DNA from 2 places in the Microbacterium meiriae genome. Region 2 is predicted to be linked to the other one. Evidence: predicted binding sites of a transcription regulator. Region 2 holds the regulator's gene; the other holds the start of a gene.
What was found. The regulator LexA, encoded in region 2, represses DNA repair genes until DNA is damaged. The targets are predictions, from matches to a motif close to TCGAACANNTGTTCGA.
Positions count from the first base shown of each region.

Region 1 (15,190 bases), 1.3 Mb from region 2:
GAACTCCGACCCGTGATCCGCACGGGTTTCGGCATCGCGAACGTGCTGAGGAAGGTCTTCGCGGTCAATTCGCCAGTCCTGTGCCCCGCCTCGTCACTCACTAGCCCGCCGTGTCTTTCGGTGGACGCCGACGAAAAGTGCGTCCAGCGAGGTCTGCGAAGGATCCAGCGATCTCCTTTGCCTTGTCCACGCTTTCGGCGCCGACCCGCCCGGCAACCTGGATGCCCTCCGCGCCGATGCGCAACGCGGCGTCCAATCCGTCCGCACCGGCCTTGAGTAGATCGTCGCGGGTATCCGTGGCCGCCGTCGACCAGCGTCTCGACTCCCGCACCTCCGCTGCCCCCTCGATCCCGAGTCGCTCGTGGAAGGTGCCGACAGAGTCGCTCACCTTGTTTCTGGAGCGCACGATGGCCGGAGACTCGATCGGGTTGAACAGGACCTTCGAGTTCGCCAGAGTTGCGGCCTCGTCGATCTGGTCGAGGAGCTGTCGCGTGGTCCGAGTGATCAGTTCCGCGCGCTTTGCGCGAGCTGTTTGCAGGCCGACTCGGTGTTGCTCCAGTTCCTCGGGGGAGGTCTGCAGGACACGGTCGAGTTCGATCACCCCCGTCGCCTCCTGCAAATAGAAGCACTGTGCGAGGACGGCGAGCCATTCCTGTACCTCGCCATCGATCTTCTTGGACGAGGCAGCGAGTTCGTTGACAGACTTGCTTTGGAGCTTCCCCGCCAATGCCTCGATCTGCCTCAAGGCGTATGCCTGCGTGCGGGCGATCGTCATCGAGGACGCTTGCACTTTCGACCAGGTCACCTCGGAGACGCCGCCGACCTCCTTGCGGATCGTGAGTGCCTCTTCGAGCATCATGTCTACGCCGATGACGTCCGCGAGCACGGCGTCCTTCTGCGCACGCAGTACGTCATCGACCTTCTGATCGATTGCGGCGAGGTAGTCAGTGATCTCGTCCATAGTCTGTTGCATCGCAACCTGTGCCATGATTCCGGCCACACCAGCCAGCAGCGCAGGGTTTGTGAGGATCGACCCTGGTGTCTTGAGGAACTGCAGGTTCTTCGCGAACTGACCATTAGGTGCCCGAAGAGTTGCATGGAGGTTTCCGCTCGACGAGTTGGTTACCTTGGGCAGCTTTTGGGCGGCTGCCCACGACTCTTCGGTCAGCTTCATCCAGCGCCCCGAGCTCGCTGCTATCTCGGAGCCGGCCTTCGTGACAGCCGCCCCGGCGCCGAACGCGGTCTTGAGCTTGGACAGATCCAGCTCGCGAGACCGTAATCCGTGGGCCTCAATAAACTCCTCGACTGGTTCGCGCCGGCCGATCAGGGAAATTCCATCCCCATCGATGACCAACTCAATCTCGGACAGGTCCCCGTCGTCCATCCTGATGCCCCGTTCGTCGTCGGCCCGCTGGTGGACCTCTCATGATGATGGCCTAAAGCGGGGACGTACGTATGCAGCCACAGCTGCTTGGGGTTAGCGGCGCTCCGTCCCCGCGGGGGGCTCTACTCGAACCCGCCCGTCAGCCGCCCATGCATCGTCCCGCTCGAGACATTCATCCCAACGATCTCCACCGTCTTCCCCAGCCCGGCATACTTTGTCTCGATCGCATCCAAAGCCGCAACTGTCGACGCATCCCACACATGCGACCCGGACAGATCCACCACGACGCGAGACGGATCTTCTGAATACGAGAACAACGTCGTCAGATCATTGCTCGACGCGAAGAACAGCTCCCCCTCCACGACATACGTCACCACATCGCCCGCAGGCCCCAGAACCCGAGTAACTGACACGAAGTGCGCCACCCGCCGCACGAACAGCACGGACGCGACGAGCACTCCACCGACGACCCCCACCGCCAAGTTGTGCGTGATCAGCACCAGCGCCACCGTCGCCACCATCACAAACGTCTCGCTCTTCGGCATCCGCTTCAGCGTCGACGGCCGCACGCTGTGCCAGTCGAACGCCCCGATCGCGACCATGATCATCACGGCCACGAGCGCCGCCATCGGAATCGTCCCGACGAAGTCGCCGAACACGACCACCAGCAGGAACAGGAAGATCCCGGCGCAGAACGTCGAGATGCGGGTCCGCGCGCCCGACGCCTTCACGTTGATCATCGTCTGACCGATCACCGCGCACCCGCCCATGCCGCCGAACATCCCGGAGAGCACGTTCGCGACGCCCTGCCCCCACGACTCGCGCGTCTTGTTCGAGTGGGTGTCGGTGATCTCGTCGACGAGCTTCGCGGTGAGCAGCGACTCCATCAGCCCGACGAGCGCGACCCCGAGCGCGAACGGCGCGATGATCGTGAACGTCTCCCACGTCATCGGAACGTTCGGGATGAACAGCGACGGCAGACTCCGCGGCAGCTCACCCTGATCGCCCACGGTCGGCACCGTGATCCCGAAGGCGAGCACCACACCCGTCACGATGATCACCGATACGAGCGGCGCCGGCACGATCTTGGTGAGCTTCGGCATCACGAGCATCACGACGATCCCGAGCGCCACCAGCGGATACACCAACCACGGCACGTCGATGAGCTGCGGGAACTGCGAGCTGAACACGAAGATCGCCAGCGCGTTCACGAACCCGACCATCACGCTGCGGGGGATGAACCGCATCAGCTTCGCGACGCCGAGCACTCCGAGGATCACCTGGAAGATGCCGGCGAGGATGACCGTGGCGATGAAGTAGTCCAGTCCGTACGTCGGCGCGACGGGAGCGATGACGAGCGCCACGGCTCCGGTCGCCGCGGTCACCATCGCCGGCCGCCCGCCGAGGAACGCGATCGATACCGCCATGATGAACGACGAGAACAGCCCGACCTTCGGGTCGACGCCGGCGATCACCGAGAACGCGATGGCCTCCGGGATGAGCGCGAGCCCGACGACGAGCCCGGCCAGCACTTCTCGCGTCAGCAGTCGCGGGTTCTTCAAGGCTTCGAGCACCGAGGGGTGGGCGCGATACCGGGCGCGGTCGTCGACCGTCGTTGCAGACATGGAGCTCCAGGGGAAGGCGCCTCAGAGAGGAGGCAGACGTTCCAGCCTACGCGCACGGTTCAGCCTCTCCTCCGGTGCGGGCTTGGCGCCTCGGCCGCTGTCGCCTGGGCAGTCACTCTCAGAGGTAGGGCGTGAACTCCGCCGTCACATCCCGCCCTAGAGTCTGTGCGGAACGGAGAGACAGAAGGTGGCCATTCACGTGCGCTGACCAGCGTGAAGCACTGCGGACCTCGTTCGGTCCGATCTCCCTCGCCCACTGGAGCGCATACGTGCGCGAATCGAGCACCAAGAGCGTGGCGACGTCGAAGTCAAAGGACCGAAAGACGGAGAAGACCGCATTCGCACTCGTCGATGCGCTCCTCGTTCGTGCCTTCACCTGGATTCGACGGTCACCCGCGAGCACGTCGTACGACTTGGCGGAGTTCGGCTCGAGAACGCCACCGTAGACCCGAGCGGCGATGTGCTCGGCGTAGTCCCCGAGTGGCGCGTTCCCGGTCCGGACGACTCCGCGCATGCGCAGTTCGGCGAGAATCTGGGCGTATTGCGTCAGCAGCGCGGGCGTCGGCTCCGACTCGAGAGGCCGAGTTACTTCCCTAGCGAAGACCTCATCGAAGAGATCAAGAACTTCCTCGGCGGTCAGATCCCAGGCCTTCCCGCCCTTCGGAAGAGCACCGTGACGGGACCGGAGAGCGGTGCGCGCCTCTGCTATCGGCACGTCGAACCGGGCAGCGAATGCGCGGGCGGTGATCTTCACTCCTTCACGCTACCCACGACCGAGGAGAAACCAGGAAGGCTTCCGCCCACCCCACACATCCGCCAGGATGAACACGACCGCCCCGAAAGTAGCCGCCGCATGCCGTCGCAAGCCCCCTCCACCTCCCCGGACACGGCACCCGCCGCACTCCCCGGCGCCGTGGTCATCGCCGCGATCCGCCGCGTCCTCCTCTGGTCGCTGATCACCGCATTCCTCTACCCCGTATTCATGACCGCCAGCAAGGGCATCTGCCCCGGCGGGGTCGACGCGAACGGCGGGTTCATCGACTCCGCGGGCCAGCCGGTCGACGAGGCTCCGCAGTGCATCCAGCTGACGCTCGCGCCGAGCCCCCTCGTCTACATCGCCATCGCCGTCATCGTGCTGCTCGCGCTCGGTCGCGTGATGAAGGCGGCCGATGAGCGCACGGCGTTGCGGACGCTGGAGTGGGCGCTGCGCGGAGTCGGACTGTTCGTGGTGGTCGCGATCGTCGTCTCGCACGTGTGGTTCGCGCTGATCCCGATCGAGCAGTTCACCGGCGACTCCTGGAGCGTCGTCAGCCCGTTCCCGTTCGGCTCGATCGACGTCGAGGTGACGCCGATGACGACCTCGTGACGGCCTAGTCCCGCCAGTCGATCCCCACGCCGGCGATCCGTCGCCCGGCCTCATCGGCGGCGACTGGCTCCCCGACGTCCGCCCCGCGCTCGAGCGAGACGGCGGAGTGCACGATGGTGTCGGCGTACACGTGCACGAGGTTGTAGCCCTGCGCGGCGTCCTGTCCGCGGGTGGCGCCGACGGGCTGCGCGAGGTCCTGTCCGTACGCGCTCGACGAGGCGACGGCGACGGGGATCCCGGCGAAGGTGCCGAACGACGGGTGGTGCACGTGTCCCGACAGGATGCCCCGCACGTCCGTCCCCCGCAGTACCGCGGCCAGCGCGTCCTGATCCCGCAGCTCGACCGTCACGGCGAGGTCGAGCACCGTCGGCAGGGGCGGATGGTGGATGAGCAGCAGCGTGCCCTGCGGTGCCGCCGTCGACAGCTCTCCCTCCAGCCGAACCAGCTGCGACGACGGCACCTCCCCCCAATGCGCGCCGGGCACCGTCGAATCGACGACGATGACGCGCATCCCCCCGAACCACCTCACCTCGACGATCGGCTCGTCACCCGCCCCCGCGAGTCCGAGCTCCGATCGCATGGCACGGCGGTCGTCATGGTTGCCGGCCGCCCACACGACCTCGCACCCGAGCGCCGCGGCAGCGGGCGTCACGAGTTCGCGCAGTCGCCCGTACGCGGCGGCATCGCCCCGGTCCGTCAGGTCTCCCGTGAACAGCAGCGCGTCGGGACGGAGCCCCGAGGAGACGAGCCGGTCGAGCATCTCCGCCAGGTTCGCATCGGCGTCGGCCCCGCTGCCGTATAGCGGCGACCGCTCACCGGGCAGGTGCGTGTCGGAGATGTGCACGAAGGTGTGCGACGGGCGGGGGTGTTCGGTGAGGATCATGTCTCTTCCTGGTCGGCGGACGGAGGCAGGTCGGGGCAGATGTCAGACGGCGGCGGCCGTGGATCCGGGGACGAGGGTTCCCGTGAACGAGCGGCGCACGAGCGTCTCCGGCTCGTCCGCGGTGAGCAGCTGCTGCATGGTCTCGACGGCGGCCGCGGCCACCGCCTCCACGGGGATCCGCAGGGTGGTGAGCCCGAGCAGATCGGCGCCGGGCAGGATGCCGTCGCACCCGGTCACGCTCACGTCCTCCGGCACGCGGAGGCCTGCCGCGCGGGCGGCGCGCATGACGGCGAGCTGCCGGTAGTCCGAGGCGCACATGACGGCGGTCGATCCGGCGCGCACGGCGGCGAGGGCTTCGTCGACGCCGTCGTCGGGACGCGCGCCGGCCGAGATCATCGTTACGGCGACGCCCGCCGCGGTCAGGACCTCCTGCATCGCGAGCGCGCGCAGGTGCTCGGGGTACGACGCGTCGGGGCTTCCGGCGAGCACGACGACCGTCCGGTGTCCGAGCGCGATGATGTGCTCCGCGAGCAGGCGCCCGTGCCCCTCGTCGTCGTAGTGGGCGGTGTGGATGCGGCCCGCCGACTCCACGCGCCCGGCACGGAGGATCGGCACCTGGTCGGCGAAGGGCTCGAGCTGCGCCGCGGAGATGCCGCCGGTCGCGACGATGAGTCCCGCGACCCGCATGCCGAGCAGCCGGTGCAGCGCATTCACCTGCTTGGCGCCCTGCTCGTCGGCGCCGATCGTGACGGTCACGAGGTCGAGGCCGCGCTGATGCGCCTCCTCCTGCAACCGGGAGAAGAGGAGGCCGTACGCGGGGTTGCTCGCGTCGCGCAGCATGAGGCCGACGGTGCCGGTGCGTCCGGCGGCGAGCTCCGCGGCCATGGTGTTGCGTACGTACCCGAGGCGCTCGGCGGCCTCCAGGATGCGCTCCTGCGTCTCCGGCGCGAACCGGCCCTCGCCCTTCAATGCTCTGGTCGCCGTCGCCCGCGACACCCCCGCCGCCGCGGCGACGTCGCTGATCGTGACCCGCAGGGCGGGCGTCCCGGAATCCGCCCCGCTCATGCGCGCTGCTTCCGTCGGCGGGGCGCTCCGGCGCGTGAACCTCGTCCATACACGAGATACATGGTGACACCCATGATGATCATGAGCAGCACGGTGTAGACGAACGTGATGGGCATCGCGTCGAGGTTGTTCTCCCCGCGCGTGCTCTCCTGGATCGCGACGCCGAGCGGCTTGTACAGCGGGTGGTAGAGGAAGATCGCGGCGTCGTAGTCGTCGAGCAGGCTGTTGAAGTTCAGCGCCGTGATCGCGGCCGCGGTCGGCAGCACGAGCGGGATGAGCACGCGCCGGAACGTGGTCAGCGAGCGCGCTCCGAGGATGCGCGAGGCGTCTTCCAGGGAGTCCGGCACGGACGCGAAGCCCGCCTTGAGCAGCCGCAGCGTGAACGGGATCTTCACGCAGATGTACGCGACGAGCAGCAGCACCGGCGTCCCCGTGAGCACGATGTTGCCGACGAGCGGCTGCGGGGCGTCGAACGCCATCACGAAGGCCAGTGCGATCAGCACGATCGGCAGGATCCACGGGATGTGCAGCACGTACTCGATGGCCGTGGTCAGCAGGTTGCGGTGCTTCTGCATCATCCGCGCCACGAAGAGCAGGCCGCCCACCACGATGACCGCGGCGAGGGCGCTGTAGACGACGCTCACGATGAACGGCCGGAGGGCCGCCGCGCTGGAGAACACGGTGATGTAGTTGTCGAGCGTGAAGCTGTCGAGCGTGATGGATCCGGCGAGGATGCTCCGCGCGTCCACGAACGAGAAGATCACGATGAGCACGACCGGGATGAGGTAGATCACCCAGAGCAGGTAGGCGACCACGTGCACGACGGCATTCGCGAACGGGTTGCGGATCCGCTGCTTCTGGATCGGCGTCGCCACCTTCGCCACCGAGAAGTACACCCCCGACTTCTCGGCGCGGTTCATGATCGCGAGCAGGATGATCGTCGCGACACCGAGCACGATCGCCAGCAGCGCCGCGATGTCACGGGTGATCGGACTCCGCGACAGGTCGATGATGAGGGGTGCGACGGTCTGGAAGTCCGGACCGCCGAGCACGAGCGGCGCGGTCAGGGCCCCGAGGCCGATGAGGAACGTCAGCACCGTGACGGCGAAGAGCATCGGCTTCATGACCGGCAGCACGATGCGCCGCAGGATCGTCCATGTCGAGGCACCCATGAGCTTCGCGGCCTCGATCGACGCATAGTCCACCTTGCCGAGCGACGAGGACAGGAACAGCATGTGGTTCGTCGTCGTCGCGAACGTCATCACGAACACGACCGCGAAGTAGCCGGAGAACCAGTCCCGGTTCATGTCCGGCCAGATGTTCACCATCAGATTCGTGATGAAGCCGAACTTGCCGTAGATGAAGTTGTAGCCGGCCGCGAGCACGATGCCGCCGTAGATCAGGGTGGTGGCGTAGCCGAGCCAGAGGAGTTTCGCGCCGCGCACCTGGAAGTACTGCGTCACCAGCACGATGAACACCCCGACGACGTTCACCGTGACCGACAGCGTGATCGCGAGGAGGAAGCTGTTGCCGAGCGTCTTCAGCGCGCGCTCGCTGCCGAGCAGCTTCTCGACGGCGCGGATGCTGAACTGCCCGTCCGGGAAGAAGGTCGCGGCGAGCAGCTCGGCGTTCGGCAGCACGAGGAAGGCGGCGGCGAACCAGATCACGACGATGCCGGTCACCCAGGCGAGCGGCGAGCGGAGCGTCGCGCGCACGCTGCCCGGCCGTCCGCGGCGGAGGCGGGGCTTCGTCGCGGTGCCCGCCTCGGCCGCCTCGGTCGTCAGCGCGCCGGGGGTGTCGGTCATCGCCGCGGACGGCGGCGGCACCGGACGGGAGTCGTTCTGCGGAGCGCTCATGTCACGCCGCCGGGTACTGCAGGATCCACCGCGGGTCGACGTCGATGCGCACGGCGTCGCCGACGTCCCAGCGGTGCGCGCTCGCCGCGGCCGGCACGCTCACCCGGAGCGTCGCGTCGGCAGCGGAGACCGTGTAGACGCTGTGGCTGCCGTGGTACGTGCGCTCGGCGACGGTGCCGTCGAGCGACGCCGTGCCGCCGGCGGTGGCCTCGGACGGCGACGCCAGGTGCAGCTTCTCCGGCCGCACGTAGCTCTCGGCCGTGGCATCGAGGCCGGCGCCGATCGCGATAAGCTGCGCGGGCGTGAGGCGGTTGTTCTCGCCGATGAACCGGCAGACGAACGGCGTCGCGCTGCGGTCGTAGATCTCCTCCGGCGTGCCCACCTGCTGCAGGGTCCCGGCGTCGAGCACGGCGATCCGGTCGCTGAGGGTGAGCGCCTCCTCCTGGTCGTGCGTGACGTACACGGTGGTCACGCCGACCTCGTGCTGCAGCTCCTTGAGCTGTTCGCGCAGCTGCACGCGGAGCTTGGCGTCGAGGTTCGACAGCGGCTCGTCGAGCAGCAGGATACTGGGGGTGAGCGCGAGCGCCCGGGCGATGGCGACGCGCTGCTGCTGGCCGCCGGACAGTTCTGCCACGTTCTTCTCGAGCTGCGACGCGGCGAGCCCGGTGCGGTCGGTGACCTCGTCCACGCGCCGCCGCTGCTCGGCCTTCGACACCTTCTGCACCGAGAGGCCGAACGCGATGTTCTCCCGTACGTTCATGCTCGGGAACAGCGCGTAGTTCTGGAACACCATGCCCACGCCGCGCTTCTCGCTCGGCACCCGGGTCACGTCGCGGCCGGCGATGTGGATACGGCCGCCGGTGGGCTCGATGAACCCCGCGAGCGTGCGCAGGGCGGTGGTCTTGCCGCATCCGGACGGACCCAGGAGGGTGAAGAACTCACCCTCCTGGATCTCCAGATCGAGGTGCGAGACCGCACGGTGGTCGCCGAACACGACCTCGACGTCGTCGAAACGGATCATCGTCTTCTCTCTCTGCCGGTGCGGGACTGCGCGGGTCAGCCGATGTACTCGAGCGTGACCTTCTCGACCCAGGCGCCGAGGTTCTCGCTCACGAAGCCGAAGTCGATGTCCTGACGGTCGAGCGTGCCCATGAGCTCGACGACCTCGGGGTTGGCCTTCTCGACCGCGCCCTCGTTCACGGGCATGGCGTTGAACTCCGCGGCGAACTCGCCCTGGACCTCGGCGCTGCCGAACCAGTCGATGAACTCCTGCGCCTTCTCCTCGTTGTCCGTGCCGTTGATCTGGGCGATCTGCTCGGTCACGTAGGGGACGCCGTACTCGGGGACGATCATGCCCGTGCTGGTGCCGTACTCCTCGTCGCGGGCGGAGATGCCGCTCGACGGCAGCACGCCGTAGTCCACCTCGTCGCGGGTGATGCGGGCGTAGAGGTCGGTGCCCTCCACAGCGGGGGAGCCGTTGGCGTAGTACGACTTCACCAGGTCCCAGCCCTCGTCGCTCACGCCGAGGTCGCCGTCCTCGTCGAGGTGACGGGTGAGCATGCTGGCGAGCACGAGCTGCGGGGTGGCCTGGCCGAGCGCGGGGTTGACCTCGTAACGGCCGGCGAACTCCTCGTCGGTGTACAGGTCGTCGGGGTCGGTGGGGGCGTCGCTGATGCGGTTCTCGTCGTAGACCGTGACGATCGCCTGCTCCACGAGCGGCCAGAACGCGCCGTCCTTCAGGTCGCCGGCGTCTGCGGGGACCTCGCCGCTCCAGCTCGGCTCGTAGGCCGTGATGGCTTCCTCGGCCTTGAGCTGCTCGAAGAACATGTTGTTCAGGCCGAAGACCACGTCGCCGACGGGGTTGTTCTTCTCCGCGATGATGCGGTTCGTCAGGTCGGCGCCGCCGAGGCCCACGATCTCGATGTCGATGCCCGCGTCCGCCGCCTTCTCGGTGATCCACTCCCCGCGGCCGTCGCTGTTCGAGTTCGTGTAGACGATGAGGGTGTCGCCGGAGCCGCCGTCGCTGCCACCGCCGTCGCCCGCGTCTCCGTCGCCGCCCGCCGTGCATCCGGTGAGCGCGATCGCCGCCGCGGCCGTCAATCCGATGAGCGCCCAGCGCCTCTGCTGCCTGTCGGCCATGTTCGTCCCTTTCTCGCCTTCGAGGTGTGTCGATGCGACATTACCGGTTCTTGTGGTGAAGGCACAAAGATTGTCTGGTTTCGTGAGCGCGGTCGCGCGTCCGCACTCAAGGTAGGCGCGCGGCGTGAACGCGAGGATGCGACGAGGTGAACGAGTGGGATTCGTGAATGTCACCCATTAGTTGACGCTCGCGAGTCAGGTCCATAGGCTCGCTTCATGGACGGATCATCGACCAGCGGCTTGTCGCTTGCCGACCTCGCCTCCCTCGTCGAGGCAGGCGGACGAGAAGCGCCGTCTCGCTCGGGCGATGAGGTCCTGATGATCCGTCAGGCCGACGAGTTGGTCCGGCGTTCGCGTGAGCGATTGCAGGAGTCGGTCTCCACCGCGCGCTCGCATGGCGTCTCGTGGCAAGAGATCGGCGCCACGCTCGGCGTGAGCCGACAAGCAGCGTTCAAGCGATTCGGCACCAAGGGTGAGGCAGGGATGATGGCAGCGCCGGTGACAGACCTCTCGGATCGCACGAGCGCGGTATTCGCACACCTGGATGCCGGCGACTACGAGGCGGTGCGAGCACACATGACGTACGCCTGCGGTCGCGCGCTGACCAAGCGCAAACTGATGAGCGTGTGGGACCAGATCCGGAGTGACACCGGCCGCCTCGAAGCCTGCGTCGATTCGACGGTACAGACGGCGGACGGCAGCACGCCGCTGAGCACGCTCGCCAACCGGCACCTGAGTAACGGAGCGATCGTGCAGGTGACCCTGCACCACGAGGCCGGAGAGTGGATCGGCCGCGTTGCCTACAACGGCTTCGGCAAGATCACGGGCATCCTCATCGCCCCACCGGGGTCTCGCGACCTGCCGTTCTAAACTCGTTCCACCCGGGCGGCGACCTGGTCTCGCTTGTCGCGGATTCCGACCCTCATGTTCCTGCGGCGCAGTTTGCTGCGGACGACGCCGGTCGCGTAAGTGCGGTCAGCCCGCAGCGCGAGGGACCGAGGTCATGACCGGGCGGCTCCACCTCCTGCCGCACCGCTCGACACGGCCCCGTGATCTTTCCCGCCGCGACTGCCGCCCGGCCCCGCTCTTCGACGTGTAGGGGCGGGCAGGAGGAGCGGCAGACCGCGGCAGAATGCCGGCATGCATTCGAACATAACTTCGAAAGTCGGGGCCTGACGAGATAGAATGAAGCATGTCGAAAACGTCCGGACTGCGCGAGGCGATGGATCGCCTCGACGAGGCGTGGGGCGCCGCGGGCGATGTCGCCGAGCTCTCCCGCGTGCAGCTCGTCGAGGTGGCCGACGCGATCGGACTTCTGCAGCGCCGGCTCGATGCGATCCACGTCGACGTGGCCGCCGGCATCGCTCGGGAGTCGCGCGCGGAGCTCGGGGCCGACAGCTTGGCGAAGCAACGCGGGTACCGCACGGCGGCGAAGCTCATCGCCGCGACGACGGGCATCTCGACGGGGGAGGCGCAGCGCCTGGTGAAGGTCGGAGAAGCGACCGCGCCGCGGAGCGATCTGCTCGGCGCGCCGCTGCCCGCGCGGTATCCGCTCCTCGGGGAAGCACTCGCGTCGGGTGTGCTCGGAGCGCCGGCGATCGGTCTCCTCGTCGCTCTCCTCGATCGCTGCCGCGTGGCCGCCGGTGTGGAGCGCATCGCCGAGGCGGAACGCGTGCTGACCGCCGCAGCCGAAGGGCTCGAGCTCGATGCGGTGCGCAAGCTCGTCCTCCGCGCCGAAGCGTGGCTCGACCCCGACGGCGTAGCGCCGCGGGCGGAGGAACAGCGCGGTCGGCGCGGACTGCGCATCTTCGAACGTGACGGCATGGTGCATCTGCACGCGCAGCTCGATGCCGAGTCCGCTGCGCCGGTCGTCACCGCGATCCGCGGGCACGTGTCTGCCGTGTTCGCCGCCCGCCTCGAAGCCCCCGATGCGGAGTCGCCCGACGCGGATCGGCGCTCCGTCGCGATGATCCAGGCCGATGCGCTGTCCCTCTTCTGCGCGCACGCGCTCGGGTGCGAGGGCGATCGGGTGCCGCTCGCCGGGGCGACGGTGATCGTTCGGGTATCGCTGGACGATCTGCAGGCGGGAACCGGGTCGGCGACGGTCGACGGGCTCGACCAGGTGATCGACATCGGCGCCGCGCGGCGGATGGCGGCCAGCGGGGGCGTCATCCCCTGCGTCCTCGGCGGTGCGAGCGAGGTTCTGGATTGGGGCCGCGAGAAGCGCCTCTTCACCCGAGCCCAACGGCTGGCCCTCGCCGAACGGGATGGCGGGTGCGCCATGTGCGGGCTCCCGCCCGGGATGACGAAGGCTCACCACCTCCGCTGGTGGCAGCGAGATCGAGGTCCGACCGATCTCTCGAACGGGATCCTGCTCTGCGAGACCTGCCACCACCGCATCCACGACAACGGGTGGGAGATCGTGATCGAGGGTTCCGGCGTGACCGGCCGACCGTGGTTCCTTCCGCCGCGGTGGGTCGACCCGCAGCGCACACCGCGGCTGGGCGGACGGGCGCGCTTCGATGTCGCAGCGTGAGTGGGCCGCGCCTGCTCGCGGTGGTGGGTGTCGGGGTCACAGCTGGTCGGCGCCCGAAGGGAGGGGGCGCGCGACGCTCGGTCTGTCAGCGGCGAAGTCGGGAGCGGACGCGGCGGGCGGCTCGTGCGAGGGCGTCGCGCCAGGCGCCGCCCGGCCACTCGCGGCGCAGCCGCAGGCTGCCATCCTCGTTCCGTACGAGCTCGACCCGACGGCCCGCGAGAAGCGGGGACCTGCCGAGGTGTGCCGTCACGTCCGGCGCCGCTGTCAGCGGGGCGGTGAACATCCACCCGGCGTAGCGGACGGCGACGGTGAGGTCGGCGTCGCGAGCGCCGTCCTCACGGAACGCCTTCATCGGGTCCAGGGCGATGGGCACCGCGTCGAGGCGCTTCGGGCGTCGGCCGCCGATCTTGCGCTCCGAGCCTGCCGTCGACTCCGGCGCCTGTCCGGGGGTCGGCGTATCCCGCGCGACGAGGTCGACGCGGTCAGCGCGACGCTCCTTGCGAGCGTTGAGCAGCCCGGAGGGGAGGTCTTCGGTCGCCGACGAGGGCAGGGAGACCAGCCGGTCGGCGGAACCGACGGTCTCGAACACGAACGCCTCCTCGCCGTCCCGGAGCAGACGGACGCGCACGGTGAGCTGCAACCCGCCGCGCGACCAGCGCGCCGCGGTCACGGTGGCCGTGCAGGTCGTGTCCGCCTCGAACGCGGCGAAGGCGAGCAGGTCATCCCGGCGGTCGGCGCGCAGCAGAGCCGCCCGGATGCGCTGCGGGAACGACAGCCCCGCATCCACGCCGGGGCCGAATCGACGCTGCGCGAGCGGCACCACCACGTCCAGCAGGCGGTCGCGGTACTCCGTCGGGTACTTCACCATCCGTCGTCCGGCGATCCGGTTGAGGATCTTGCCGCGGAACCAGTGCCGCAGCAGCCGGTCGCGCACCTTCCCGGGCTCCGTGTTCGCCTCGACGACATCGAGCACGGTCTCCAGGTGCGGGAAGTACGACTCGGGGTCGATGCGCGACGAGCTCGCACTCCCGGGCTCCTTCACCCACGCGTAGCAGGGCTCGCTGGCGAGCACCGAGATCGTGTCGGCGGCGAAGTACGCCTGCATCACGAACAGGTGGTCCTCGAGTCGCACCTTGCCATCAGGGAAGCGGATGCCGTGCTCGCGGAGGAACGCCGTCCGGAACATCTTGTGCGGCGTCAGCATCTCCAGGATCGGGTCCTCGCCGAGCACCGCGTGCGGGATGTCGCGCTGGAAGATCTTGGCGGGCAGCTTCCGTCCGATGCCCACCTCCTTGCCGACCACGACGTCCGACCCATGCTCATCGGCGTAGTCGCACAGCCGCTCGAGTGCGCGCGGATACAGCCAGTCGTCCTGGTCGACGAACTGCACGTACGTCCCTCTGGCCTCCTCGACGCCGCGGTTGCGCGGAGTGCCGGGCCAGCCGGAGTGCGGCAGCGACAGCACCCGTACATGAGGGCGATCCTTCGCGATGCTCTCCAGCCGCGCGGCCGTCTCCTCCCCGGAGCCGTCGTCGCAGAGCAGGACCTCGAAGGCCTCCCGATCCAGCGTCTGGGCGTCGAGCGAGGCGATGAGGTCGTCGAACGACGCCTTCGGCCGGAACACCGGCACCACCACACTCACCCGCACTCGGCTGCCCGCCGCCTCGTGCCCGGTCGTACTGCTCATGGACGCCGTCCCCCCTGTGGTCGTACCCGGCTCGAATCTCCCCCGCCGGAGGTTCCAGCCAACCATCCCTTCCTGTGGAGCGCGCCAGGCTCGCGGCGGTCGCGGGTGTATGCCGGCGCCGCGGAGGAGTCAGCGCAGGGTGAGACCGATCTCGAAGGAGCGCCGCCAGGGGAGGGTCAGCTCCTCGATCCGCACGTCGTCGGCGGGCAGCATCGACTCCAGCAAGCCCGTCAGCTCGGCGCGGATGACGCGCTCCGCCGTCGCGACCTGCGCGTCGTCGGCCATCGGATAGATGTCAGGGAAGAGGGACGGCCCCGCATCCGTGCGCACCACGGCCTGGTAGGCGAAGTCGTCGAGCAGCCGGGTCAGCAGGGCGATCCGCGCGGCGCGGTCGTCGAAGGAGCCCGAGGCCCGACCGACGACGCCGGCGGCGGCCACCGCGACGACGCTGCCGAGCGTGTTCCCGGCGGTGTTCCACCCGCCGAAAGCCTCCAGGCGGCCGAGCAGTCCGGCCTCGGCGAGCGCGCGCACGAGCGCCTCGTCCGCGCCGTTCGGGTACCGCACATCCGCCAGGGCGACGTGCTCCCCGGCGTCCAGACGCTCCCGCACGAGAGCGACCGTCCCCGCGACGGCGTCCGCATCGACGACC
Region 1 is NZ_CP133984.1:248,469-263,658, forward strand. It holds gene RI211_RS01150 (HNH endonuclease) at 1-68, opposite strand, end outside; gene RI211_RS01155 (hypothetical protein) at 101-1,384, opposite strand; gene RI211_RS01160 (SulP family inorganic anion transporter) at 1,507-3,009, opposite strand; gene RI211_RS01165 (hypothetical protein) at 3,128-3,763, opposite strand; gene RI211_RS01170 (hypothetical protein) at 3,863-4,375, shown strand; gene RI211_RS01175 (metallophosphoesterase) at 4,380-5,258, opposite strand; gene RI211_RS01180 (LacI family DNA-binding transcriptional regulator) at 5,301-6,323, opposite strand; gene RI211_RS01185 (ABC transporter permease) at 6,320-8,179, opposite strand; gene RI211_RS01190 (ABC transporter ATP-binding protein) at 8,181-9,200, opposite strand; gene RI211_RS01195 (extracellular solute-binding protein) at 9,236-10,318, opposite strand; gene RI211_RS01200 (hypothetical protein) at 10,535-11,188, shown strand; gene RI211_RS01205 (HNH endonuclease signature motif containing protein) at 11,511-12,854, shown strand; gene RI211_RS01210 (glycosyltransferase family 2 protein) at 12,940-14,541, opposite strand; gene RI211_RS01215 (DUF4127 family protein) at 14,671-15,190, opposite strand, start outside.
Region 1: the regulator LexA is predicted to act here: its motif matches at 11,465-11,480, upstream of RI211_RS01205 (HNH endonuclease signature motif containing protein).

Region 2 (15,190 bases):
GATGGTCGAGGCGTCGAGGCCCAGCGAGAGTCCCCACAGCGGGAGGACGACCTGTCGCGCCGACCGCACCGCCGAGAGCGAGGCCGCGGCGAGTCCGAGCCGCCCGAGCACTCCGCGCTGGCGCCACATCGTCTGGAAGATCCCGACCCGCTCGATGGTCGGGATCGACCCGCTCACGGCCTCGCCGCTGTCCTCTGCGAACCGGACGGTCGTCCGCAGCGGGGCGACGGTCTTCTCCGGATCCGGTCCGAAGAGCACGAGCACGACCATCACCACGAGGCAACCGAGGAAAAACCAGATCGCCGCAGCCTCCGTGCCGAAGAGCTGCAGGAGACCTGCGGAGACGAACGGGCCGATGAAGATGCCCAGGCGGAAGCTGCCGCCCAGCAGGGAGAGCGAGCGGGCGCGGAACGTCAGCGGCACCCGCGTGGTCATGAACGCGTGCCGGGCCAGCCCGAAGGCGGCTGCGCACAGGCCGAGGAGGAACACCGACGCCGCGAGGACCCCGAGTGACGGCGCGAAGACCATGCCGACGGCAGCGAGGATGGCGATGACGCCCGCGATCACCATCGTGAAGCGCTCGCCGATGCGCCCTACGGCCCACCCGGCCGGGAGGTTCCCGCAGAGCTGGCCGACCACGAGCGCCGAGGCGACGAGGGCCGCGAAGGCGACGTCGGCACCCATCGACGCGGCGATGACCGGGATGAGCGGGATGACCGCACCTTCGCCGAGGGAGAAGAGGACGGTCGGCAGGTACACCATCGGGCCGAACTGGCGGAGGACCGTGGATGCACTGCTCACGTCCCTCACGGTACTCCGGTCGGCGCGAAGGGCCGGACACGCCCGTCCCCGCGCGCGCGGGCGGCACGTTAGGCTGAGGTGTCATGCTCGAACTAGATCTCTCCGCCGAAATCCAGGCGCTCAGGCACACCTTCGGCGACATCAGCGAGGTCGTCGATGTCAACCGTCTCCGCGAGGACATCGCGCGTCTCAGCGAGGAGGCCGGCGCGCCCGACCTCTGGGACGACACCGAGAACGCCCAGAAGGTCACCAGCGCCCTGAGCCACCGCCAGTCGGAGCTGGCCCGTATCACCGGCATCGCCCAGCGGCTCGACGACCTCGAGGTCCTCGTCGACCTCGCGAACGAGATGGGCGACGAGGAGTCGGCGATCGAGGCGCGCAAGGAGCTGCAGACGCTCACCGACCTCATCAACCAGCTCGAGGTGCAGACGCTGCTCGACGGAGAGTACGACGAGCGCAGCGCGATCGTCACCATCCGCTCCGGCGCCGGCGGCGACGACGCCACCGACTTCGCCGAGATGCTCATGCGCATGTACCTGCGCTGGGCGGAGCGCCACAAGTACCCCGTGAAGGTCATGGACACCTCCTACGCGGAGGGGGCCGGCATCAAGTCGGCGACCTTCGAGATCGACGCGCCCTACGCCTTCGGCACCATCTCCGTCGAGGCCGGCACGCACCGCCTCGCGCGCATCAGCCCGTTCGGCTCGGCCGACAAGCGCCAGACGTCGTTCGCCGCCGTCGAGGTCATCCCGCTCATGGAGGAGGCGACCGAGGTCGACATCCCCGAGAACGACATCCGGGTCGACGTCTTCCGCTCCTCCGGCCCCGGCGGCCAGTCCGTCAACACGACCGACTCCGCCGTGCGCATCACCCACCTGCCGACCGGCATCGTCGTGTCGATGCAGAACGAGAAGTCGCAGATCCAGAACCGTGCTGCGGCCATGCGGGTGCTGCAGAACCGCCTCCTCCTGCTGCAGAAGGAGCAGGAGGCCGCCAAGAAGAAGGAGCTCGCGGGCAACATCACCGCGAGCTGGGGCGACCAGATGCGCTCCTACTTCCTCTACGGCCAGCAGCTCGTCAAGGACCTGCGCACGGGCCAGGAGTCCGGCAACCCGGCCGCCGTGTTCGACGGCGACCTCGATGACTTCATCTCCGCGGGCATCCGCTGGCGCAAGCGCAAAGACGAGGACTGACCTGCACGACGACGAAGGCCCCGGGAGCTCCCGGGGCCTTCGTCGTGCGGTGCGGAAGGGTCAGCGTGCCGACGCCTCGACGGTCACGCGGGCGACCTCCTGCAGCATCTCGTCCGTGATGACGACCACGTAGGACGGGCTCTCGGCGACGTCGAACGACACCGTGCCCTCCACCGTCGAACCGGCTTCCTGCTCGCTGGACTCGAGCGTCGCATCGCCGAAGATGTCGTAGTCGCCCTCGGCGCCGTCGGCCGTCTCCACGGAGAAGTAGAGCGGGTTGACGTAGGTCGTCCCGTCGAGCGTCTCCCAGGCGAGGTCGATCACGAGGTAACCGCCGTTGCTGGCCTCGAAGTCCGAGCCGTTGGTCGGGCCGAACGTGGCCGAGCGGATCGTGACCTCGGCGGTGCCCTCCAGCTGCGGCACGGTGACCGGCTCGCCGAGCGTGCCCTCGGCGACCTCGCCCGTGCCCGCGTCGCCGGTGTCATCGGTCTCCGGTGCTGGGCTCTGGCTCGTGCCCTCGTCGTAGTCGGGAAGCGTGACAGGGCGCACGGTGTTCGCGACGGACACCACGAAGATGATGCTCACGACGATCGCGACGATCCCGCCGAGCACCGAGACCCCGAGGCCGGTGATCCCCGGCCACTTGGTGCCCTTCAGGAACAGGGAGATGAGCGAGACGATGAACCCGGCCGCCAGGAGGAACCAGGCGAACGGGAGCGTCAGAGGGATGAACGCGAGGATGAGGCCGAGCGCGGCGATCCCGAGACCGACGAGGCCGAGCACCGACATCTTCTTCGGGCCGTCGGTGGCCGGTGCCTGGCCCGGATAGGCGGCCTGTCCGGGGTACGCGCCCTGCCCGGGGTACGCGCCCTGTCCGCCCGGTACCTGTCCCGGGTAGCCGCCGCCACTCTGCGAGCCCGGGTACGCACCCTGCGCCGGGTATCCGCCCTGGCCCTGATACGCGTTCTGGTCGGGGGGGAACGGTGCCGCGGGGGGATAGGCCGCCGTGCCGCCGTCGGTACCGACCGGAGGGACGATCGGTGCCGCGCCGGGGAGATCGTGCGCGCCGCTGGCGGGCGCCGTCCAGTCCTGCGCGGGCTCGGGAGCGACGATGAAGTCGGTCGCGGGCTCGTCCGGAGCGATCTCCCGTTCGGCGGCGACGGGTTCGGGTGTGGAGGGCTCCGCTGCGGCGGTCGGTTCCTCCGCCGGGGGAGCGCCGTCGGAAGTCGCCGCGGAGGCGCTCTCCGCGGAAGTGCTGTCCGCGCCCGCGTCCTCAGCCGCCGCAGCGGTGGTGTCCTCGGGCGTCGCGGTGGTCTCCGGCGCGAAGTGTTCGGTCCACTGCTGGCCGTCCCACCAGCGCAGGCGCCCGGAACCGTCGTCGTACCAGCCGGCAGGTGTCGTCATGGGGGTCCCCTCCGTGTGTGCGCTCGCGTGGTGGACGCGAATCGACACTCCATGTATAGCAGCGGGCGCGGACCTCGGTGGGCCGACGGGGGAGGAGGAAGAGCGGCACGGCGTGCCGCGCGGCGGGGTGTCGTGCCGGGGCGACGCCCGTGCCGCGCTTAGGCTCGAATCGCCATGATTCGGTTCGAGAACGTCACGAAACGCTACCGCGGGACGTCGAAGCCCGCCCTGTCCGGTGTCGACTTCGAGGTGCAGCGCGGGGAGTTCGTCTTCCTGGTCGGTGCCTCCGGGTCCGGCAAGTCCTCCTGTCTGCGCCTCATCCTCCGCGAGGACGTGCCGACGACGGGCCGTGTCGCCGTCCTCGGCCGCGACCTGCGGGCTCTGGCGAACCGGAAGGTGCCCTACTTCCGTCGGCACATCGGCTCGGTGTTCCAGGACTTCCGCCTGCTCCCGTCCAAGACCGTCCATCAGAACGTCGCCTTCACGCTGCAGGTCACCGGCTCGTCCCGGGGCTTCATCCAGCAGGCGGTTCCCGAGGCGCTCGCCCTCGTCGGGCTCGACGGCAAGGAGAAGCGCATGCCGCACGAGCTCTCCGGCGGCGAGCAGCAGCGCGTCGCGATCGCCAGGGCGCTCGTCAACCGTCCTCAGGTGCTGCTCGCCGACGAGCCCACCGGAAACCTCGACCCGGCGACCTCCGTCGACATCATGCAGCTGCTCGCCCGGATCAACGCGGGTGGCACGACGGTGCTCATGGCCACCCACGAGGCCGGGTTCGTCGACCAGATGCGCCGCCGCGTGATCGAGCTCCGCGACGGCGAGATGGTCCGCGACGAGGTGCACGGCGGATACGGCGACACCTCGAACATCCCGCGCCTGGTGCCGGAGGAGGTCCGCGGTGCCGCGGCCGCCGCAGCCCTCACGGCCGTGCAGGAGGTGCAACGCCAGACCGCCGACCTCTCCGTGGTCCGCGCGGCCCTGGCGGAGGAGCTGGACGCCCAGCGCCGTGCCGCCGCCGCGTCTCCCGCGGTCACCAAGCCCGCCGCCGAACCCGCTCCGCAGGTGGTCGAGCCGCCGGAGCCCTCGCGGGAGCCCGGCGTGGTCGAACCGCCGGACGTCGTGCAGCCACCGGCCGCGCCGCAGCCCGCTGCCGAGCGTCCCGCGCCCGCAGGTCCGCGCACGCATCCGATCGTGATCCCGGAGGTGGACGTCGCCGAGCTCGGCGTCGCCGACCGCCTCGGGCTGTCCGACCAGGACGACGAGGAAGTGGGCCCGACCTCATGAGAATCGGCCTGATCCTGACCGAGGCCCTCGTCGGCCTGCGGCGCAACATCTCGATGGTCATCTCCGTCGTGCTCGTCACCTTCGTGTCGCTGACGTTCGTCGGCGCCGCGATCCTCATGCAGTCCCAGATCGGCGTCATGCGCGGCTACTGGGCCGAGCGCGCCCAGGTGGCCGTCTACATGTGCTCCGCGGTGTCGGAGTCGGACACCTGCGTCGACGGCGCGGCGAGCGAGGAGCAGGTCGCCGCCGTGCGCGCCCAGCTCGAGGGCGACGCGTTGTCGCCGCTCATCAGCTCCATGACCTTCGACACGAAGGAGGAGACCTACGCCAAGCTCGTCGAGCAGGTCGGGGAGGAGCAGGCCAGCGTGCTCTCGCCCGATCAGGCGTTCGAGGTCTTCTTCGTCACGATGAAGGACCCGGGCCAGTCGCAGGTCCTCGCCGAGGCCTTCAACGGCCAAGCCGGAGTGGAACAGGTCCAGGACCAGCTCCAATACCTCGAACCGCTGTTCTCCGCGCTCACCGTGGCGACCTACATCGCCGTCGGCATCGCCGTCCTCATGCTCATCGCCGCGACGCTTCTGATCGCCACCACCATCCGCTTGTCCGCCTATGCGCGACGGAAGGAGATCGGGATCATGCGCCTGGTCGGCGCCTCGAACCGCTTCATCCAGACGCCGTTCGTGCTGGAGGGCGTCTTCGCCGCGTTGCTGGGCTCGGCTCTCGCGAGCGCGGCGGTCGTCGCCGGCATGCACTTCGGCGTGAACGGCTATCTCCGCGGACGGGTGCCGTTCATCACGACGTGGGTGACCATGCAGGACGCGATCCTCGTGGTCCCGGTCCTCGTCGGGATCGGCGTCGTGCTCGCGGCGCTCTCGGCCGGCTTCGCGATCCGGCGTTGGCTGCGCACCTGATACCCTGAAAGGCTGCTCGACCGATCCGCTGTCGAGCCGTCCACAGCACGACAGCACAGGAGATCATCATGCCCAGGGAACGCGGGGAGAAGGTCATCGCGACCAATCGTCGCGCGCGTCACGACTACAACATCGAGAAGTCGTACGAGGCGGGGATGGTGCTCACCGGCACCGAGGTGAAGTCGCTCCGTCAGGGGCGCGCGAACCTCAGCGACGGGTACGCGTTCGTGAAGGGCAACGAGGTCTTCCTCGATGCCGTGCACATCCCGGAGTACTCGCAGGGGCACTGGACGAACCACTCGGCCAAGCGCATCCGCAAGCTGCTCCTGCACCGGGAGGAGATCGCGAAGCTCGCTCACGCCGTCTCCGCGGGCGGATACACGCTCATCCCGCTCAAGCTGTACTTTTCGGACGGTCGCGCCAAGGTCGAGATCGCCCTCGCGAAGGGCAAGCGCGAGTACGACAAGCGCCAGACCCTCCGCGAGCGTCAGGACACCCGCGAGGCCGAGCGCGCGATGCGCCTGCGCAACCGGGTCGGCGAGTAGCCCGAGCCGGCTCAGAGGCTCGGCGTGAAGCCGAACACCCGGCCGAGGAAGGCGAGCTCCCGCTCCAGCGCGTCGACGATGGTCTCCGCGCTGCGGAACCCGTGGCCCTCGCCCGGGTACAGCACGTACTCGTGGTCGATGCCGTTCGCCGCCAGAGCGTCGCGGATGGCCTCGGACTGGGACGGCGGCACGACGCGGTCCTCCCCGCCTTGCAGCAGCAGCACCGGAACGTCGATGCGGTCGGCGTGCGTCAGGGGCGAGCGCTCGATGTAGACGTCCTCGGCCGCGGGGAGCGGACCCACGAGGCCGTCGAGGTACGACGCCTCGAAGTCGTGGGTCTCGGCGGCGAGCAGCCGGAGATCCGCGACACCGTAGCGGCTGATGCCGGCCGCGAACGTGCCGCCCCGGACGAGTGCGGAGAGCACCGTCCAGCCGCCGGCCGAGCCCCCGCGGATGGCGATGCGGGTGGAGTCTGCCAGCCCGGCGTCCGCGAGGCCGCGGGCCGCCGCGATCACGTCGTCCACGTCGACGATGCCCCACTGTCCCTGCAGACGGTCGCGGTAGGCGCGTCCATATCCCGTCGATCCGCCGTAGTTGACGTCGAGGACCCCGATGCCCCGGCTCGTGAAGAACGCGATGGAGGCGGAGGCCGCACCGGTGACATGGGCGGTCGGACCGCCGTGCACGAGCACGATGTAGGGCGGCAGCTCCCCGTCGGCGCCGCGGGGGTCTCCGGGCGCGGCGGGCGGATAAGCGAACGCGTGCACGGGGCCGTGTGCCCCTTCCACGACGATCTGCTGCGCCCCCGGCATCCAGTCCTCGTCGACCGGAGCGCCACCGGTGATGGTCTCGACGGTCCCACTGTCGACATCGACGCACCAGATGCCTGAGGTCACGCGCGAGCCGTCTCCGCTGAGCAGCACGCGGGAGCCGGCGACGTCGTCCACGCTGAGGTGCCCGTCGCCCGGCACCGTGATCGCCCGGGTCTCGCCGTCCGCGGACACGAGCTGCACCTCGTCGCGTCCATTCGTGCGCACCGCCACGAGGCGCCCGTCGGCCAGGACCTGGAACCAGCGGTTGCCGAGCACCCAGAGGCCGTATCCGGTATCCGCGTCCGACGAGGTCAGCGCGCGCGAGGCGCCGAGCCGGAGGCCGTCCAGTGCGAGGTGCTGGAGCTGCCAGCGCCCTGAAGCGTCGTCGGCGAACACGAGCGCGTCGTCGCCGCTCCACTCCGGCTGCAGGGCCGCGGAGGTGGGGACGCAGGTGACGGTCCCGCCGTCCACCGCCCCGATGGCGAGGACGGCACTCTCCCACGGCATGCTGTCCGCCTGCCACTCGACCCAGGCCACCCGGCTGCCGTCCGGCGAGAGAGCGGGGTGGGCGAAGAACCCGGTGCCCTCCGCGATCACGCGCACCGCAGCCGCTTCGTCGGCGGCCGAGCCGTCCACGGGGATCTCCACGATCGCGCGGCGGTGCGGGGCGGCCGAGAGGTCTTCGCGGACCGCCAGCAGGCGGCCGCTCTGCACGCGCAGCCCGCCGTACGACGGGCCGGCGGCGGTGAGGGGGCGCGGCTCCGCGCCGCGGTCCATGCGGTGCACACGCTGGTCGGCGCCGGAGACGAAGTACAGGGTGTCGCCGTCGACGGTCCAGGCACCGCCCCCGTACTCGTGCACGCGGGAGCGGGCGTTCCAGGGTGCCGGGAGGATCTCCGCCCCCGTCGAGCTGCGCACCGTGACGCGTCCGCCCTCGGCGGGCACGGACTCGGCCCACCACACCTCATCGCCGACGAAGCGTGCTCCGTCGATGCGGGGAGCTGCTCCGGCGACGGCGGCGGCGGTGAAGGGGGAGGACCAGGAGCCGAACGGTGAGGACATGCGTCGAGCCTACGGGCGGTGACACACGACGTCACACTCGTGCGGCGGGCCGAGGGCGTGTTCTAGGTTTCTGGAAACGCCCGGTTGATCCCGGACGTGGAGCGACAGCCGAGCCCGGCACCCGCCCGCGAACGACGTGCTGTTCGTCGTGCGCGGACCCCGGCCCCTGTCCCCTGGAGAGAAGATGTCTTCCCCGTTCGACGCCTCCCGCGCCTCCCGCGTGCCGTTCTCCTTCGAGCTGTATCCGCCCCGCTCGGAGTCGAGCCAGGAGGCGCTGCACGAGACCGTCCGTCACCTCGCCGCGGCGGGGCCCGCGTTCCTCTCGGTGACGTACGGCGCCGGCGGCTCGACCGGGGGACGCTCGCTCGACGTGCTGCGGTTCATCCGCGAGCACACCGACGTCGAGCCCCTCGCCCATCTCACGTGCGTCGGCAACACCTATGCCGGGGCCACGGCGCTCATCCGGGAGTTCCTCGACGCCGGGATCCTCCGCTTCCTCGCCCTCCGCGGCGATCCGCCCGCGGGCCGGACCGAGCCCTTCCTCGGCGACCTGGAGAGCGCAGCTCAGCTCGTGCAGCTCATCGATCGCGTCCAGGCCGAACGTGCTCCGTACCAGGAGTCCCCTGTCCCCGGCCTTCCCGGAGCCGCGCTGGTGGCGCCCCGTCAGAAGGTCGACATCGCGGTCGCGGCCTTCCCGAAGGGGCACCCGCGGGCCACGCACCGCACCCAGGACGTGGAGGCTCTGCTCGCCAAGCAGGCGGCAGGGGCGACCTTCGCCATCACCCAGCTCTTCTTCCACCCGGACGACTACCTCGCCTTCGTGGAGCGTGCCCGAGCGGGCGGCGTCACCATCCCGATCCTCCCCGGCATCATGCCGATCACCTCACCTGCCCGGCTGGCCCGGGTGCTGGAGCTCACGGGGGAGGACCTGCCGAGCGAGCTCTCGGTCGCCCTCGACGTCGAGCCCACGGCCGAGGGGCGCCGGGAGATCGGGATCTCGTGGGCCGCCCGCCTCGCCGCCGACGTCGTCGCCGGCGGCGCCCCCGGCGTCCACCTGTACGCCTTCAACCAGCACGAGACCGTCCTGACCGTCCTCGCCGAAGCCGGCATCATCCCGGCGCTCCGGCACTAGTCCCCGCCGAAAGGAAACACCATGACCGCATTCCCCGAGGGCACCATCCTCGGCTATCCCCGCATCGGCCGCCGCCGCGAGCTCAAGAAGGCCGTCGAGGCATTCTGGGCGGGCCGCATCGACGAGCAGGAGCTGGAGCGGACGGCAGCGGACCTGCGCGCGGCGACCCGTGAACGCCTGGCCGCGCTCGGTCTCGGTCGCACGGACTCGTCGATCCCGGAGTCCTTCTCGTTCTACGACCAGGTCCTCGACGCCGCCGCCACGGTCGGCGCCATCCCCGCGCGCTTCGACGACCTGCGGGAGGCGGACGGGACGATCGGACTCTCCGCACTGTTCACCGTCGCACGCGGCGAGGGGGAGCGCGCGCCGCTGGAGATGACGAAGTGGTTCGACTCGAACTACCACTACCTCGTGCCGGAGATCGGTCCGGAGACGGTGTTCTCCCTCGCCAGCGACCGGCTGGTGCGCGAGGTCGCCGAGGCCGCGGCCGCCGGATTCGTCACGCGTCCCGTGGTCGTCGGACCGGTCACGCTGCTGGCGCTCGCGAAGGCGTCGGACGACGCGCCGGAGGGCTTCGAGCCGCTCTCGCGTCTGGAGGACGTGCTGCCGGTCTACGTCGATCTGCTCGCCCGCCTGCGTGCCGCGGGTGCCGAGTGGGTGCAGCTCGACGAGCCCGCGCTCGTCAGCGAGTCGCTGCCGGCCACGACCGCGCAGCTCGCCTCGGCGGCGGAGCGCGCGCTCGCGGTGCTGGGCAGCGCCGAGGAACGTCCCTCGATCCTCGTCGCGGCCCCGTATGCGAGCCTCGGCGAGACGTTCGGGACCGTGGCCGCGGCCCCCATCGAGGCGATCGCCGTCGACCTCGTGCGCGGTGCCGTCCCGGAAGCGGTGCCTGGCCTCGAGGGCAAGACCCTCGTCGGCGGTGTGATCGACGGTCACAACATCTGGCGTGGCGACCTCTCCGCGGCGCTCGACTCCCTGGAGGCGCTCCGCGCGCTCGGTGCTCCGGTGTCCGCGGCCACCTCGACCTCGCTGCTGCACGTGCCGCACGACGTGCAGGACGAGACCGCGCTCGACGAGCGCCTGGTCTCCTGGCTCGCGTTCGCGGACCAGAAGGTGCAGCAGGTCGTGAGCCTCGCCCGCGGTCTGTCCGAAGGGCGCACGGCGATCGCGACCGAGCTGGACGCCGCGACCGCTGCGCTGCAGGATCGCCTGAGCGCTCCCGGCGTGCGCGACGGTGCGGTGCGTTCCCGTGCGCTGACCGACGCCGACTTCGCCCGTGCTCCGTACGCGGAGCGGGAAGAGGCGCAGAATGTCCTCGGCCTGCCGGTGCTGCCCCTGACGACGATCGGCTCCTTCCCGCAGACCGGCGACATCCGCCGCGCACGCGCGCAGTTCCTCCGCGGCGAGATCCCCGAGGACGACTACGAGGAGTTCCTCCGCCGTGAGGTCGCCGCGGTCGTCTCCCTGCAGGAGGACCTCGGCCTCGACGTCCTCGTGCACGGCGAACCCGAGCGGAACGACATGGTGCAGTACTTCGCAGAGCACCTCGACGGCTTCGCGGTCACGCAGCACGGCTGGGTGCAGTCGTACGGCTCGCGAGCCACGCGTCCGTCGATCCTCTGGGGCGATGTCTCCCGCCCGGCGCCCATCACGGTCGCCTGGTCGGCATACGCCCAGTCGCTCACCGCGAAGCACATGAAGGGCATGCTCACGGGGCCGGTCACCATCCTCGCGTGGTCCTTCGTCCGCGACGACCAGCCTCTGGGGGAGACCGCGAACCAGGTCGCGCTCGCCCTCCGCGACGAGATCGCCGATCTGGAGGCCGCGGGCATCCAGGTGATCCAGGTCGACGAGCCGGCGCTACGCGAGCTGCTGCCGCTGAAGCAGACCGACCAGCCCGCGTACCTGGACTGGTCCGTCGCCTCGTTCCGTCTGGCGACGGGCGGTGCCGCGGCGGCCACGCAGGTGCACACCCACCTCTGTTACTCGGAGTTCGGCGTCGTGATCGACGCGATCCGTGCGCTCGACGCCGACGTGACGTCGATCGAGGCGGCCCGCAGCCGCATGGAGGTCGTCGCGGACATCGCCGAGGTCGGCTTCGACCACGGCATCGGCCCCGGTGTCTACGACATCCACTCGCCGCGTGTGCCGACGGTCGAGGAGGTCGAGTCCCTGCTGCGTCGCGCGGTCGAGGAGATCCCGCTCCGTCAGCTCTGGGTGAACCCGGACTGCGGCCTGAAGACCCGCGGCTACGCCGAGACCACCGCATCGCTGCGGAACATCGTCGAGGCCACCCGCCGGGTGCGCGAGGACGTGGTGGTCACCGCCTGACACTCCTGCTCAGCGAGACGACGAAGGCCCTCCCGGTGCACCGGGAGGGCCTTCGTCGTGTGTCTCAGACGGCGCGCATGACCGCGACGACCTTGCCGAGCACGACGGCTTCGTCGCCCAGGATCGGCTCGAACGCGGAGTTGCGGGGGAGCAGCCAGGTGTGGCCGTCGCGACGACGAAGTACCTTGACGGTGGCCTCGCCGTCGAGCATGGCGGCGACGATCTCGCCGTTCTCCGCGGTGTTCTGCGACCGGACCACGACCCAGTCCCCGTCGCAGATCGCGGCGTCGATCATCGACTCGCCGGAGACCTTGAGCATGAAGAGGTCGCCCTTGCCGACGAGCTGCCGGGGGAGCGGGAAGATCTCCTCCACCTGCTGATCGGCGGTGATGGGCACGCCGGCGGCGATGCGGCCGACCAGCGGGACCAGGGCGGCGTCGCCGACCGGGGTCGCCACATCCGCGGGGTTCTCCGCACCGGTGCCGGGAAGGTCGATGAGGACCTCCATGGCGCGCGTCTTGCCCGGGTCGCGCCGCAGGTAGCCGCTGAGCTCGAGCTGACCGAGCTGGTGCGTGACGCTGGACAGCGACTTGAGTCCGACGGCATCGCCGATCTCGCGCATGCTCGGCGGGTAGCCGTTCTGTGCGATGGAGGCCTGGATGACCTCGAGGATCGCCATCTGCTTCGGGCTGAGACTCTTGCGACGGCGGGTGCGCGGCGCCTCGGACTCGAGGGCTGAGGTGTCGCTCATGGTGCTCCTTCACTGCGTGATCCGACGTGCCGCTTCGAATGTCGGTGGCCCGTGGTGGGGTGTCCTTATCGAAACCGTATCCGAGAAAAGCGCGGATCTGGAAGATCTGTTCGAGCGTGTCGGGCGATTCGCGGGCCGCGGTTTCGAAGACAGCTTGACAGATGTTCGAACTCGAAGATATCTTCGGAACGTAGCTTCGCATCCACGGCTCCCGGCCGAGGCGCGGATGCGAAAGCTACGCCAACCTCCCCGGGCTCCGGCGCCGGGACAGTAAGGAGCAGACATGAGCAGCATCAGCCTCAGCACCGCGACCGCCTTCCCGGCATCGGCCCGTCCGGCCACCCGGCTGCGGATCACGGCACGCGGCCGCCGCGCTCTGCTCGCGCTCGCCTCGGTCCCGCTCGCAGCGGGCATCGCCTTCGCCGCCATCAGCGGGGGCAGTGCGATCGCCTCCGGCGCGGACGCACCGGCCGTCTCCGTCGAGACCGTCACGGTCATGCCCGGCGATACCCTCTGGTCGATCGCGAGCAGCATCGCCCCCGAGGCCGACCCCCGCGAGGTCATCGGTGAGATCAGCCGTATGAACCTCCTCCGCGGCGGCGAGCTGCAGGTCGGTCAGGAGCTCGCGCTCCCGGCCCGCTACACCGACTGACGCGGAGCCCGAGTCTTCCGATCCGGTCGTCACGATGACCTCGGCTCTCCGTGCTCCTCTTAAGATGGGAAGGGTGACCTTCTCCCTCAACGATCTCCCGCTCCGCGACGATCTGCGCGGACTCACCCCGTACGGCGCGCCCCAGGCCCCGCTGCCGGTGGCTCTGAACGTGAACGAGAACACGCATCCCGTTCCCGACGAGGTCGCGAGCGACATCCTCGATGACATCGCCGTGGCGATCCGGGACGTGAACCGGTACCCGGATCGTGAGTTCACGACGCTGCGGGAGGCCTTCGCCGACTACCTGGGTCACGGCCTCACGCCGGAGCAGATCTGGGCGGGAAACGGCTCCAACGAGGTGCTGCAGCACATCTTCCAGGCTTTCGGCGGTCCGGGCCGCACGGCATTCGGCTTCGGCCCGACGTACTCGATGTACCCGCTCATCGCGAAGGGCACAGGGGCGTCGTGGATCGCCGGCACCCGGCAGCCGGACTACACCGTCACCGCGGAGGAGGCGGCGGAGCAGGTCCGTGCGGCCGACCCGGACATCGTGATCCTCTGCTCGCCGAACAATCCGACGGGCACGCCGCTGGGGCTCGACGTGGTGGAGGCCGTCTACGACGCCGCCCGTGGCGTGGTGATCGTCGACGAGGCCTATCAGGAGTTCGCGCCGCGCGATGCCCCGTCTGCACTGACTCTGCTGGAGGGCCGGCCGCGGCTGGCGGTCTCCCGCACCATGAGCAAGGCCTTCGCCTTCGCCGGTGCCCGCGTCGGCTACCTCGCCGCCGACCCCGCGTTCATCGACGCGCTGCGTCTGGTGCGCCTGCCCTACCACCTGAGCGCCCTGACGCAGGCGGCGGCCGTCGCCGCGCTCCGCAATGCCGACGTCATGCTCGGGATGGTGCAGGAGATCGTGGAGCAGCGCGACCGGATCACGGCCACGCTGGAGGCCCTCGGCTACACGCCCCACCTCTCGTGGTCCAACTTCGTGCTGTTCGGCGGCGTCGCGGACCCGCAGGCCACCTGGCAGCAGCTCTACGATCGCGGCGTGCTCGTCCGTGACGTCGGCATCCCCGGTCACCTGCGGGTGAGTGCCGGTACGGAGGCGGAGACCACGGCGTTCCTGGACGCCCTGGCCTCGATAGGATCGGCATCATGACCATCCCCGCGCCCACCGCACGCACCGCGAGCCGCGTGCGCAGCACGTCGGAGTCCACCGTCGAGGTCGAGCTCAACCTGGACGGTACCGGCGCGAGCCGCATCGACACCTCGGTGCCGTTCTTCGACCACATGCTCACGGCGTTCGCGAAGCACTCGCTGACGGATCTCACCGTGCGGGCGTCCGGCGACACCCACATCGACGCGCACCACACCGTGGAAGACGTCTCGATCGTGCTCGGTCAGGCGATCCTCGCCGCGCTCGGGGACAAGTCCGGCATCTCCCGCTACGGCGACGCCCTCGTCCCCCTGGACGAGGCGCTCGCGCAGGCGGTCGTCGACATCTCCGGTCGCCCGTACCTCGTGCACGAGGGTGAACCCGCGGGCTTCGAGCACCACCTGATCGGCGGGCACTTCACCGGATCGCTCGTCCGGCACGTCTTCGAAGCCATCACCTTCAACGCCGCCCTCACCGTGCACGTCCGGGTCCTGGGCGGGCGCGACCCGCACCACATCGCCGAGGCCGAGTTCAAGGCGTTCGCGCGGGCGTTCCGTCAGGCGAAGGCGCTGGATCCCCTCGTCGACGGCATCCCGTCCACCAAGGGAGCCTTGTGAGCGCCGCGCCCCGGGTCGCCGTCTTCGACTACGAATCCGGCAACGTCCACTCCGCGGTCAAGGCGCTCGTCGCCGCGGGAGCCGACGCCGTCCTCACGCGCGACCGCACCGAGGCTCTCGAGGCCGACGGGTTCGTCGTGCCCGGCGTCGGAGCCTTCCAGGCCGTGCGGGACGCCCTGCAGGCTCACGGCGGCGACGAGATCATCGGCCGTCGTCTCGCGGGCGGTCGACCGGTGCTGGGTATCTGCGTCGGCATGCAGGTGCTCTTCGAGCACGGCGTCGAGCGCGGGCACGACACCGCGGGCCTCGGCGAGTGGCCGGGCGCCGTGACGGAGCTCAACGCCCCTGTCCTGCCGCACATGGGCTGGAACACCGTGGAGCCGGGGGAGGACACCGTCCTGTTCCGCGGGATCGAGCAGGAACGCTTCTACTTCGTGCACTCCTATGCGGCGCAGTCCTGGGAGCTCGATGTGATCCCGCCGTTCCCCCAGCCCGTGCTCACCTGGGCGACCTACGGCGGTCCCTTCCTCGCGGCCGTGGAG
Region 2 is NZ_CP133984.1:2,378,918-2,394,107, reverse strand. It holds gene RI211_RS11525 (MFS transporter) at 1-762, opposite strand, end outside; gene prfB (peptide chain release factor 2) at 885-1,994, shown strand; gene RI211_RS11515 (DUF2510 domain-containing protein) at 2,055-3,398, opposite strand; gene ftsE (cell division ATP-binding protein FtsE) at 3,573-4,679, shown strand; gene ftsX (permease-like cell division protein FtsX) at 4,676-5,590, shown strand; gene smpB (SsrA-binding protein SmpB) at 5,659-6,135, shown strand; gene RI211_RS11495 (S9 family peptidase) at 6,147-8,009, opposite strand; gene RI211_RS11490 (methylenetetrahydrofolate reductase) at 8,194-9,141, shown strand; gene metE (5-methyltetrahydropteroyltriglutamate--homocysteine S-methyltransferase) at 9,163-11,472, shown strand; gene lexA (transcriptional repressor LexA) at 11,537-12,223, opposite strand; gene RI211_RS11475 (LysM peptidoglycan-binding domain-containing protein) at 12,507-12,875, shown strand; gene RI211_RS11470 (histidinol-phosphate transaminase) at 12,940-14,034, shown strand; gene hisB (imidazoleglycerol-phosphate dehydratase HisB) at 14,031-14,648, shown strand; gene hisH (imidazole glycerol phosphate synthase subunit HisH) at 14,645-15,190, shown strand, end outside.